3 regions of the Lacticaseibacillus huelsenbergensis genome follow, and region 3 is predicted to be linked to each of the others. Evidence: riboswitches for the same ligand, from Rfam matches in the RefSeq annotation. Region 3 holds a riboswitch; each other region holds the start of a gene.
The links. Region 3 has a riboswitch for lysine ahead of LHUE1_RS04970 (ABC transporter permease subunit). Riboswitches for the same ligand answer to the same signal wherever they lie in the genome.
Positions count from the first base shown of each region.

Region 1: another riboswitch for lysine. It lies ahead of LHUE1_RS00045 (amino acid permease); the one in region 3 lies ahead of LHUE1_RS04970 (ABC transporter permease subunit).
Region 2: another riboswitch for lysine. It lies ahead of lysA (diaminopimelate decarboxylase); the one in region 3 lies ahead of LHUE1_RS04970 (ABC transporter permease subunit).

Region 1 is NZ_CP120687.1:10,926-14,210, forward strand. It holds gene LHUE1_RS00045 (amino acid permease) at 1-1,375, opposite strand, end outside; lysine riboswitch at 1,519-1,693, opposite strand; gene budA (acetolactate decarboxylase) at 1,753-2,463, opposite strand; gene alsS (acetolactate synthase AlsS) at 2,530-3,285, opposite strand, start outside.
Region 2 is NZ_CP120687.1:1,319,145-1,322,429, forward strand. It holds gene dapD (2,3,4,5-tetrahydropyridine-2,6-dicarboxylate N-acetyltransferase) at 1-2, opposite strand, end outside; gene lysA (diaminopimelate decarboxylase) at 12-1,361, opposite strand; lysine riboswitch at 1,498-1,677, opposite strand; gene LHUE1_RS05915 (aspartate kinase) at 2,183-3,285, shown strand, end outside.
Region 3 is NZ_CP120687.1:1,106,798-1,110,082, reverse strand. It holds gene LHUE1_RS04970 (ABC transporter permease subunit) at 1-1,304, opposite strand, end outside; lysine riboswitch at 1,411-1,584, opposite strand; gene LHUE1_RS04965 (CPBP family intramembrane glutamic endopeptidase) at 1,820-2,500, opposite strand; gene LHUE1_RS04960 (helix-turn-helix domain-containing protein) at 2,732-3,285, shown strand, end outside.

The sequences.
Region 1 (3,285 bases), 1.1 Mb from region 3:
AAACAAATAAAACGATAAAAAGTGGAATCGACATGTAGGAAATCAGTAGGCGTCCCCATGCAAAATGTTGCACCGCTTGCAAATCCTGACCCACAATCACAATTAAGCTCATGATAATCGCCAAAATCGGGCCAACCGGGAACCATTTTGCATGATATTTTAACTCATGAACATCATGCCCTTGCTTCACAAACGCACGGCGGAAGCGAAAATGCGACACCGCAATCCCAAGCCACGCTAGGAATCCGGTCAGACCGGATGCGGCGACCAACAGTTGGTAAACATGGGGTCCCATGATGCTGGTTAAAAATGTCAAACCACCGACCAGCGTCGTCAGTAGTAAGGCTGCAATCGGAATACCGCGCGTATTCGTTTTTTGAAAAACGCGTGGCGCAAATCCGGATCCGCCCATGGCCCACAACATTCGGGTTGAAGCATACATGCCGGAATTGGCAGACGATAAAACCGATGTCAGAATCACGGCGTTCATCACGCTGGCCGCTCCGGCGAGGCCAATTCGATCAAAAACCAGCGTAAACGGAGAAATTGCCACTTGATCAACACTGGCGCCTAACAGGTTCGGACTGGTATAAGGAATGATGGCGGCAATGACAGCGATAGACAAAATATAGAACAATAAGATCCGCCAAAACACCTGCTTAATCGCCTTGGGAATGCTGGTTTCCGGGGTGGCACTTTCGCCCGCCGTAATTCCGATTAGCTCGGTACCTTGAAAAGAAAACCCTGCAACCACGAAAACCGCTAATGTTGCCGGTAACCCACCAACAAACGGCGCCGCCCCGGTCGTATAATTTTTAAAGCCGATGGGACCGTGTCCGCCCATGATCCCCAGAATGGTCAACAAACCTACGACCAGAAAGACCAGGACAGTGATCACTTTGATTAATGACAGCCAATATTCGGTTTCGCCAAACGACTTAACGGAAATAATGTTAATCGTAAAAATGAGCGCCAAAAAGCCCAGCGAAAACAGCCAGCCCGGCACATCCGGCAACCAGAAGTGCATCACAATGGCCGTTGTTGAAACATCGACGGCAACGGTGATCGCCCAGTTAAACCAGTAGTTCCAACCTAAGGCAAAGCCAAACGCCGGATCAACAAACCGGCTGGCGTACTCTGAAAAGGAACCGGATACCGGCACATAGGTGGCCATTTCGCCTAAACTGGTCATCAGAAAGAACACCATTAACCCGATACCAATATATGCCGCGATAGCGCCGCCCGGGCCGGCAGTTGCAATCGCGCTGCCGCTGGCGACAAAAAGTCCGGTGCCAATACTGCCGCCGAGAGCAATCATTGAAAGATGCCGGGTTTTGAGTTCTCGCTTTACCTGATTCGTTGCTGACTTTGCCACAAATGTACTCCTTTGCTGAATGGGTGAGATGTTAAACGTTGGGTTTGTTACGGTTACAGGGCGTTTAAGCACCAAAAAAACCGGTGGGTGTCAGTAACTAACCCATCGGCTTATTCTACTTCTCGTCATGAATAAACGTGATCCGATTTGTTAGCGCCCCGCGATAGTCGCGACAGTCCAGCAGATGTTATCCACTGACCCAACACCGCCTTACTGAACTAAGCCGGCATTTCGGCACCTTTCCCTTTAACAACTGCGCATCTGGCGTTCAGGCCATTGCAGTTGCGACTGATGAGCGGTGCGACCTCTAATCTTGATTATGGTTCACGTTATCATGTCTTGTTTCTAACGGCAACCGGCTCTCACCCGGTTTTAACTCAATTTTCAGCTTTGCGGATGTCATCGACTAAACTAGCCGTGTCAAAGTGCTGCTTTAAGAACGGTTCGTCATCGGTTGGCAAGTGTAACTGAAAGTCGCTAAACTTTTGTAAAAATAATTCGCCACTGTCGAGCTCAAATCCGAGAATGTGCCCGCCCATGTGATGATCAGCCGACAAAAAGTGCAAATGGAAACCCGGCGATACCGCACCGGCATAAAGATCCGGTGAAAAGTACCCGATCAGCGTGCCTTTGACGTTATCGGCATGGAATTCTTTTTGGCCCGAAGCCGTCTCTGTCAACGTCGGGTAAGGAGGTTGTTGCGGCAACACAGCGCGCGTGTGCATTTGCGTGAAGGTCCCTTCGACCCTAACTGCCGCAAAAAGATTGCTCGTTTGTAACCGATCAAGAACCGCTTTCTGAAACCCGGTCAGATCCAACCCCTGAAGCTTCCCGGCCGAAACATCGTCTTGATAATGAACATTCGCAAACGGCACTTTCTCATCCGCTGCAACTTCACGAACAGTCCCCTGTGCATTCACCTGATAAACTTTGCCGGCTTGAATAATCAACTCGCCATCAAGGCCGGTCAACGTGCCAATACCAGTGTCACCGTGTTGCAACAACGCTTCAATTGTCTGCGTTCCGGCAAACAAACCAGGCACTAACATTGCCAGTGTCCCATGTTGATACAATCGATCCGTTTCCAAAAAGAAGTCCCTCCTTTTGCGCAGGGTTGGGCCTGCAGCCGCCCAGAATCAACCTGCCGCCAACGATTAATAAATCTGGTCAGGCAGCATTGCCGCGCCGAGTTCCGCATTGTCGGAATAATCGACCGGAATGTCAACCAGCACTGGCCCTTTAGTCGCAAACGCTTCATCAAGCACCTTGCCAAGTTCACTCGGTTTATTGACCCGCAGACCCTTGGCACCAAAAGCTTCTGCATACTTCACAAAATCAACCGGACCAAAGTCGACACCTGCTGCCCGACCATATTTCATCTCTTCTTGGAATTTTACCATATCATAATGGCCATCGTTCCAAATAATATGAACCAAATCAGCCTTCAAACGAACGGCTGTTTCTAGCTCTTGCCCCGAGAAAAGGAAGCCGCCATCGCCTGACACTGAAACTGCTTTTTTGCCCGGACGTACCAAAGTCGCCGCAATCGCCCAAGGTAAAGCAACCCCTAGCGTCTGCATCCCATTGGAAAACAGCAAGTGGCGCGGTTCGTAACTCCGAAAATGGCGGGCCATCCAGATATAGTGACTGCCGACGTCCACAGCAACTGTCATATCGTCAGTCACGCGTTTTTGCAATGCGGCCACAATACTGAGCGGGTGTAAGACTTTTTGATCTGAGAGGGCTGGCGGAACATCACTTTCCTGTAATTTGGCCTGTAACTCTGTGAGATACTGCTTGCTTTCAGGCGCAACCTGATAACCCCGCAGTAACGGGACTAAAATATCGAGTGTCTGGGAAATATCACCAATCAGCTCTGTTTCTGGCTGGAAGTTATGATCGATTTCCGC
Region 2 (3,285 bases), 210 kb from region 3:
ATGATGGCCTCCTATTTGGTTGCGGTAGTAGCGTTGTTGGCGGTGGTTGCGGGTGCTGACGAGCTCGGTGCGGCGTAGTGGTGATCGTGCTGAATCAAGTCAGCGTAAGTTTCGCGCGTGACGACCAGCTGAGCTTGGCCATTTTCAACGAAAACGACGGCCGGCCGCGGGTTGCGGTTGTAGTTGGATGCCATGGAGTAGCCATAAGCGCCGGTGTCGAAAACGGCAACGACATCACCTGGCTGCGTGGCGGGCAATGGGGCATCGTCGATTAAAATATCCCCGGATTCGCAGTACTTGCCGACGAGATGGACATGCTCGGTTGGCTTGGCGGTCGGGTGATCGGCAACCACCGCAGTGTATTGCGCCTGATAAAGGGCGGGCCGAATGTTGTCGCCCATGCCGCCGTCAACTGCAACATATGGCCGCAGCCCAGGTACGTCTTTACGGCTGCCGACCGTGTAAAGGCTGTAGCCGGCGGGGCCGACAATCGACCGCCCCGGTTCAATCCAGACTGCCGGAAGCTGCCAATCAAGCTGGCTGCTTTGCGTCTTGAGGGTGCTCAGAATGGCTTTGACAAACGCTTCTGGCGGCAACGGATCATCCTGACTGGTGTAAGCAATCCCGAAACCACCGCCGACATTGAGCACTTGCGGGGTGAAACCGAATTGCCGGTGCCAATTGTCAAGGACAGCCAGCAGCTTTTGGGTGACGGCTTCAAATCCGGCTACTTCAAAAATCTGCGAACCGATATGGGCGTGGATGCCGAGCAGATTCAGATGTTCGTCGGCTAAAATCTGCTTGGCTGCTTCATCTGCCTGTCCGCTTTCAAGATCAAAGCCGAATTTACTATCGGTTTGACCAGTTTGATCATAAGCATGGGTGTGGGCACTAATCCCAGGAGCGACCCGAATCAAAACATCTTGTTGGCCAACTGCTGCGTTCAAGAGCTCATCAAGCAGATCCAATTCATGAAAATTGTCCACGATGATCGTGCCGACGCCGGCATCCAGTGCTTGTTGCAGCTCAGCTTTGCTTTTGTTATTGCCATGAAAGCTGACTTTTGCCATGGGAAAATCGGCGGCCTTAGCCGTGTACAATTCTCCGCCGGAAACCACATCGACGTGAATGTCTTCAGCCTTCGCGATATCGTACATCGCAATGGTCGCAAACGCCTTGGAAGCATAACTGACAGCATAACGGACGTTGGCAGCCTCAAAAACTTGTTTAAACGCGCGAATCTGGTGGCGAATCGCTTCGACATCATACACGTAAAGCGGCGTTTGAAACGTGTGCGCCAGCTGACTGGCCGCAACGCCGCCGATGGTTAATTGACCTTCTTGATTTGTAGCAAAATTCATATCAGGCATCCTCCTTGAGCGTTCACTGGGCCGGTTTCTGGCCCAGTGAACGCGTTACGGCAGGGCAATGGCAAACGAAAAGGGATCCTTTTGTTTGGCCACGCGTCAAACAAAAAGATCCCAACTTGCAATCTACTTGAATGATAGCGCCCCGCTTAGGTTTCTAAGCGACAGTACAGGATTTATTCAACCCTGGCCCAACAGGCTTGCCGATCCCGGCGCCCCCATTTCGGCAACCGCCCCTTTCACCAAACGTCACCGCGAAGGATCTCGCTCGATTCGGATACTCATGTTGGTTGCAACCTCTATCTGTTTATCACCAGACTATAATAAAAAAACGAAAGCGTCAAGAGCGTGAACTGGGCCGGTTAGAAACCGGAGTGTAAGTGGCCTCAGGCGTGATGGCCCGAACTTGGCCATTGCGCCTGAGGTCCTTACACGCAGGTTTCTGGCCCAGTGAACGCGTTAACGAGAGCAGCAGAGAAAACCAGTGAGCGTTAGCCATTGCGCTCAAACTCTTTACATACAGGCACGTTCCTGCACCAACTAACTTTTCGTCACCTGATACCCAAAACTCACTCGCCACCTGTTTGAGCAAAAAAATTAGAAACAAATTTCAACACTTTGTTTCTATGCAATGCCGGTAGAACATGCCGATTTTCCGCCGCCGCTGGGGGTTGTGTTTCTGCGAGAGTCTGCTAAAGTACAAAATAAAATGACAGAGTTCTCATTTGCAGAAACGAGTTGGCGAAACGCGATGTCTGTGAGCGAATAGCTGCGAGTTGCTTGCGATAGAGAACCCATTAGGGAGGCAGTTTATCGTGCGGGTCGTAAAGTTTGGCGGGTCATCATTAGCAAATGGGTCGCAGTTTGCCAAAGTTGTGGCAATCATGAAAGCAAATCCTGCGCGGCAGGTGATGGTGACTAGCGCGCCTGGTAAACGGCATCCCGGTGACGTTAAAGTGACAGACTTGTTGATTCAGTATGCCCAAGCGGTCTTGCGCCATGAAAATGCAACTGCAGTCGTTACCGAAATTGTTGCGCGTTATCACGCAATCGCCGATGATTTCGGACTTGATCCCCAAGTCATGCAGCAAATCAGAAAAGAACTATACCAATTACCGAAAAAGGCATTTGCCAATCGCGATTATCTTCTGGCCGGATTCAAGGCTCGCGGCGAAAAGTTGAATGCGTTTCTGATGACCGCCGTTTTGAATCATGAAGGTATTGAAGCTACTTATGGCGAGCCGAAAGACTTGGGCATCGTGGTGACCGATGATCCGAATGATGCGGAAGTTTCACGTGAAACTTACACGCATTTGGAAACTTTTAGTCGACCGCTGGGTGTGCTGGTGGTGCCTGGGTTCTATGGGTATACCAGTAAAGGTGCCGTTGCCACTTTTTCGCGCGGCGGTTCCGATATCACCGGAGCCATTCTCGCCAACGGTTTTCACGCCGACTTATATGAAAACTTTACCGATGTGGATGGGGTTGCCGCAGCTGATCCGCGTGTGGTGGCAAATCCCCAGATGATTCAGGAAATGACTTATCGGGAAATGCGGGAGCTTTCATATGGTGGGTTTGGCGTTTTTCATGATGAAGCAATTTTGCCAGCCATTGCGGGACAGATTCCCATTAATTTGAAGAACACTAATCATCCCGATGCTCCTGGGACCATGATTGTTCCCGAACAGCATTTTGTTCCGAAGCACGCCATTACCGGCATCGTGAGTTCGCAACACTTCGGCGCCATTTACCTGCATCGTTATCTATTGAATAAGGAAGTCGGTTTTACACTGAAGTTGCTGCAGGTTTTGGAGCGACACGGCATCAGCTACGAGCATATGCCAAGCGGGATTGACGATCTGACGATTATTCTGGATGATCGACAGCTGAACGAGGCCAAGCGGAAGGCTGTGTGCGA
Region 3 (3,285 bases):
CGAACCGCTTGCGGCAGGATAACTTTCATCATGGTTTGTAGATGCGTCATGCCCAGCGCACTTGCTGCTTCGAACTGTCCTTCATCAACGGAAATAATCCCGCCACGGATAATTTCAGAAATGTAGGCGCCAGTGTTAATCGAAACAATCAAAAGCGCTGCGGTGGTGCGATCCATGTTCAGGTGCCAGGCTTGGGCGGCGCCATAATACAAGACCGCTGCCTGAACAATCATTGGCGTGCCACGGAAGACTTCGATATACAAGGAAAGCAGCCAATTGATAACTGCCCGCAAACCGCGCTGTCCCAACTTCTTGGGTTTTGGCGTGGTGCGAATAATCCCGACTAACAGGCCGATGATGAAGCCAACAAGAGTGCCGACCAAGGCCAGTAACAACGTCATACCGGTACCACGCAAGAGCATCGGCCCATACTGTTTCATAATGGCCATGAACCAGTTGCCGCTCTTTTCGGTCGAAGGCTGATTATCGACCGCCTCATTCATCAGGCGTGCCCGATCTTTTTTGGAAATCGTAGCGAGCAGTTCATTGATTTTAGCTTTATTGGGATCGTTTTTCCGCAACCCGATTGCCAGGTTGGTGTCGCTGGCATCGGTTTTAAATCCCTGACCCTTGGCAAAATGGATATACATCAGGTTCGGGTTGGCGCGTTCTGCCGTGATCCCTTCAGGAACTTCGGAAACGTAGCCGTCAATGGTGCCAGACTCCAAGGCCACCCGCATTGCCGGGAAATCGTTCATGGCCGGTTCCTTGACGACCCCTTTGATTTGGTTAATGGCCTGATAGTGATACGTACTGAGCTGCGCTGTCACTTTGGCGCCTTTAAAATCAGCAATGCTCTTGGCTTTTGCATATTTGCTGTCTTTACGGACGACCATGGTCAGATTGGAAATGTAGTACGGATTGGTAAAATCAATCGTTTTGCGCCGATCCGGTGTTGGTGACATCCCGGCGATAATAGCATCGATTTTGCCGGAAGTTAAAGCAGGCGGCAGGCCATCCCAAGAGGTTTTGACCACGACGACTTTCTTGTGCAGTGCTTTGGCGACTTTCCGCGCAATCTGAACATCGTAACCATTAGCGTATTCATGACTGCCTTGAATCTTGACCGCATTATTGGCATCTGTGTTCTGCGTCCAATTGAACGGTGCATAGCCGGCTTCCATACCGACTTTGAATGTGTTGTCATCGCTCGCAGCATTGACTGGCTTAGCAGCAAAACCGCCAAGCAGCAGACTCAATACGAGCCCCAGCACACCCAAACGTGCAACCCAGTGTTTTTTCATAAAATGACATTCTCCCTTCTTGTAGTGGGAAATAGAGCTGGAACCAAAAAATCGACCTTTATTGAACAAGCAATAAAGGTCGATTCCATCGATTTTAGTCATAAACCAGAATCATAGCGCCCCGAAGCAACCTGCTTCGACAGTCCATGAGTTATGCGCTCATGGCCCAATGCGGATCGTCCGAACACGGCCCGACATTTCGGCGGCGGCACTTACGACTGGTTCAACATGATCCGGCACTCCCCAGTTTTCGTTGCCCACCGCAACCTCTATTTCTTGGTGGTGTATTTAAATGTCAAAACCGAGTGTAGCGGAATGGGAGGTGGATGTCAATTGGATGTGAGCGTGAATTGGCGCGGTTAGAAGGCGGTGTGTAAGTGGCATAGGCGTGATGGCCGGTTTTTGGCTATTGCGTCTGAGGTCCATACATACAGACTTCTGCGGCAGTGAACACGTTATGGTGGAAGAAGTTTATATTAGCAGGCATACTTACGAGAAGCATTTTTGAACCGCTGTCAAAACATAGAAACAAAGGCTAAGACATTGTTAAGGATGTGCAGCGCGATGCTATAGCGTAAATCCCCAGTCAGCGCGTAGACGGAACCAAATAGCCATCCCATGGTGCAGTAAACCAAAAGATTGACGGTGAAATGAGGTTCGTGAAGCAAACCAAACACGAAGCCAGAGACCAAGACAACGAAAATTTTGCTCATAATAGTGTTCTTGTTGAAAAAATAGTTAAAGAAAATGCCGCGCAATATAAATTCCTCAATAATTGGTGCCGCTAATACAGCGTCAACACTGGCTAATAATGGCGCAGTTCGAATGAATTTGTTAACAAGCACCTGATTCGTGGCATTGTCCGCGTTGAAAGGCGTGAGAGATTCAACACACAGCAACCCGAAGAGAGACGCAACCCCAATGAGAAATATGAGTATGTTCTTTCTCGAAAGTGGTTTTAGGCCATAGCCATTTGGATTAAAACGTTTCAATTGCCGGAAATATAGCCAATGAAGAAACCAAATGAACGCCCCTTTCAATATTAGTTCAATCACTAGAACTTCATATTGGTCTTGCTGCAATTTGCTGATTGTAAAAAAATCATGGAATTCAGTTAAGATATCAAGCAGTAAGATGCCTGTGAGGAGAAGAGAGTGCTTTAGCAGTGAACCGCCAATGGATATTATTTTCCCCAATTATCTGTCCTTTTTTAGACTTTTGAATGCTATAAAAACTGGACTACATAAATACGCGCCCATTGTAACAATTAGCGTTAATGGTTAACAAGTTTAAAAATAGGCACAGACTAAAAATAAAAACATACAGATTAACAAATGCAAAGCGCAGAAAAATATTTCGATTTTGAAAAAATGACAAAACGTGTTAAATTTGTCTAATAAACTTCTCATAAAAAGAGGCGGGTGCTGATGGCGGAGGAGCCTGTCAAAGTCGGGGCCTATTTACGGGCGTTGCGTCTTGAGGAAAATGACTCATTGGAAGAAATTGCGGCGGGGATTACGACGGCCGCTACTTTGTCACGCTTTGAACGGGGGGAGACCCAGCTCAGTGCAGCCGTTGTTTTAAAACTGTTAACGCGCTTTGATCAAGATGTTGAATTGATGCAACAAGGCTATCGGGCATTGAATCCGGAGAATTTTTTCCAACAGGTTAACCGGGCCACGGTTGCCGGTAAGTCAGCGTTGCAGGTGTTAGCGCAAAAGCAGTATCGCTTGTGGCGACAAACCGGGCTGATTTTTTACCGACTGAATCAGATTAATATTCTGGCCCACAATGGGTATACGGATCCGAGTTTTCAGACAACACCACAGATGAAAGCCGACGTTATCAAGTATTTGAAACGGATTCGGTACTGGGGATTGTATGAGCTTGATCTCTTTGCCGCCACCTTGGTGATCTATGATCATGAGCAACTGATGAGTTTGGTCATGGAGCTGGTTTTGGACTGGCCGGATGTGAAGGG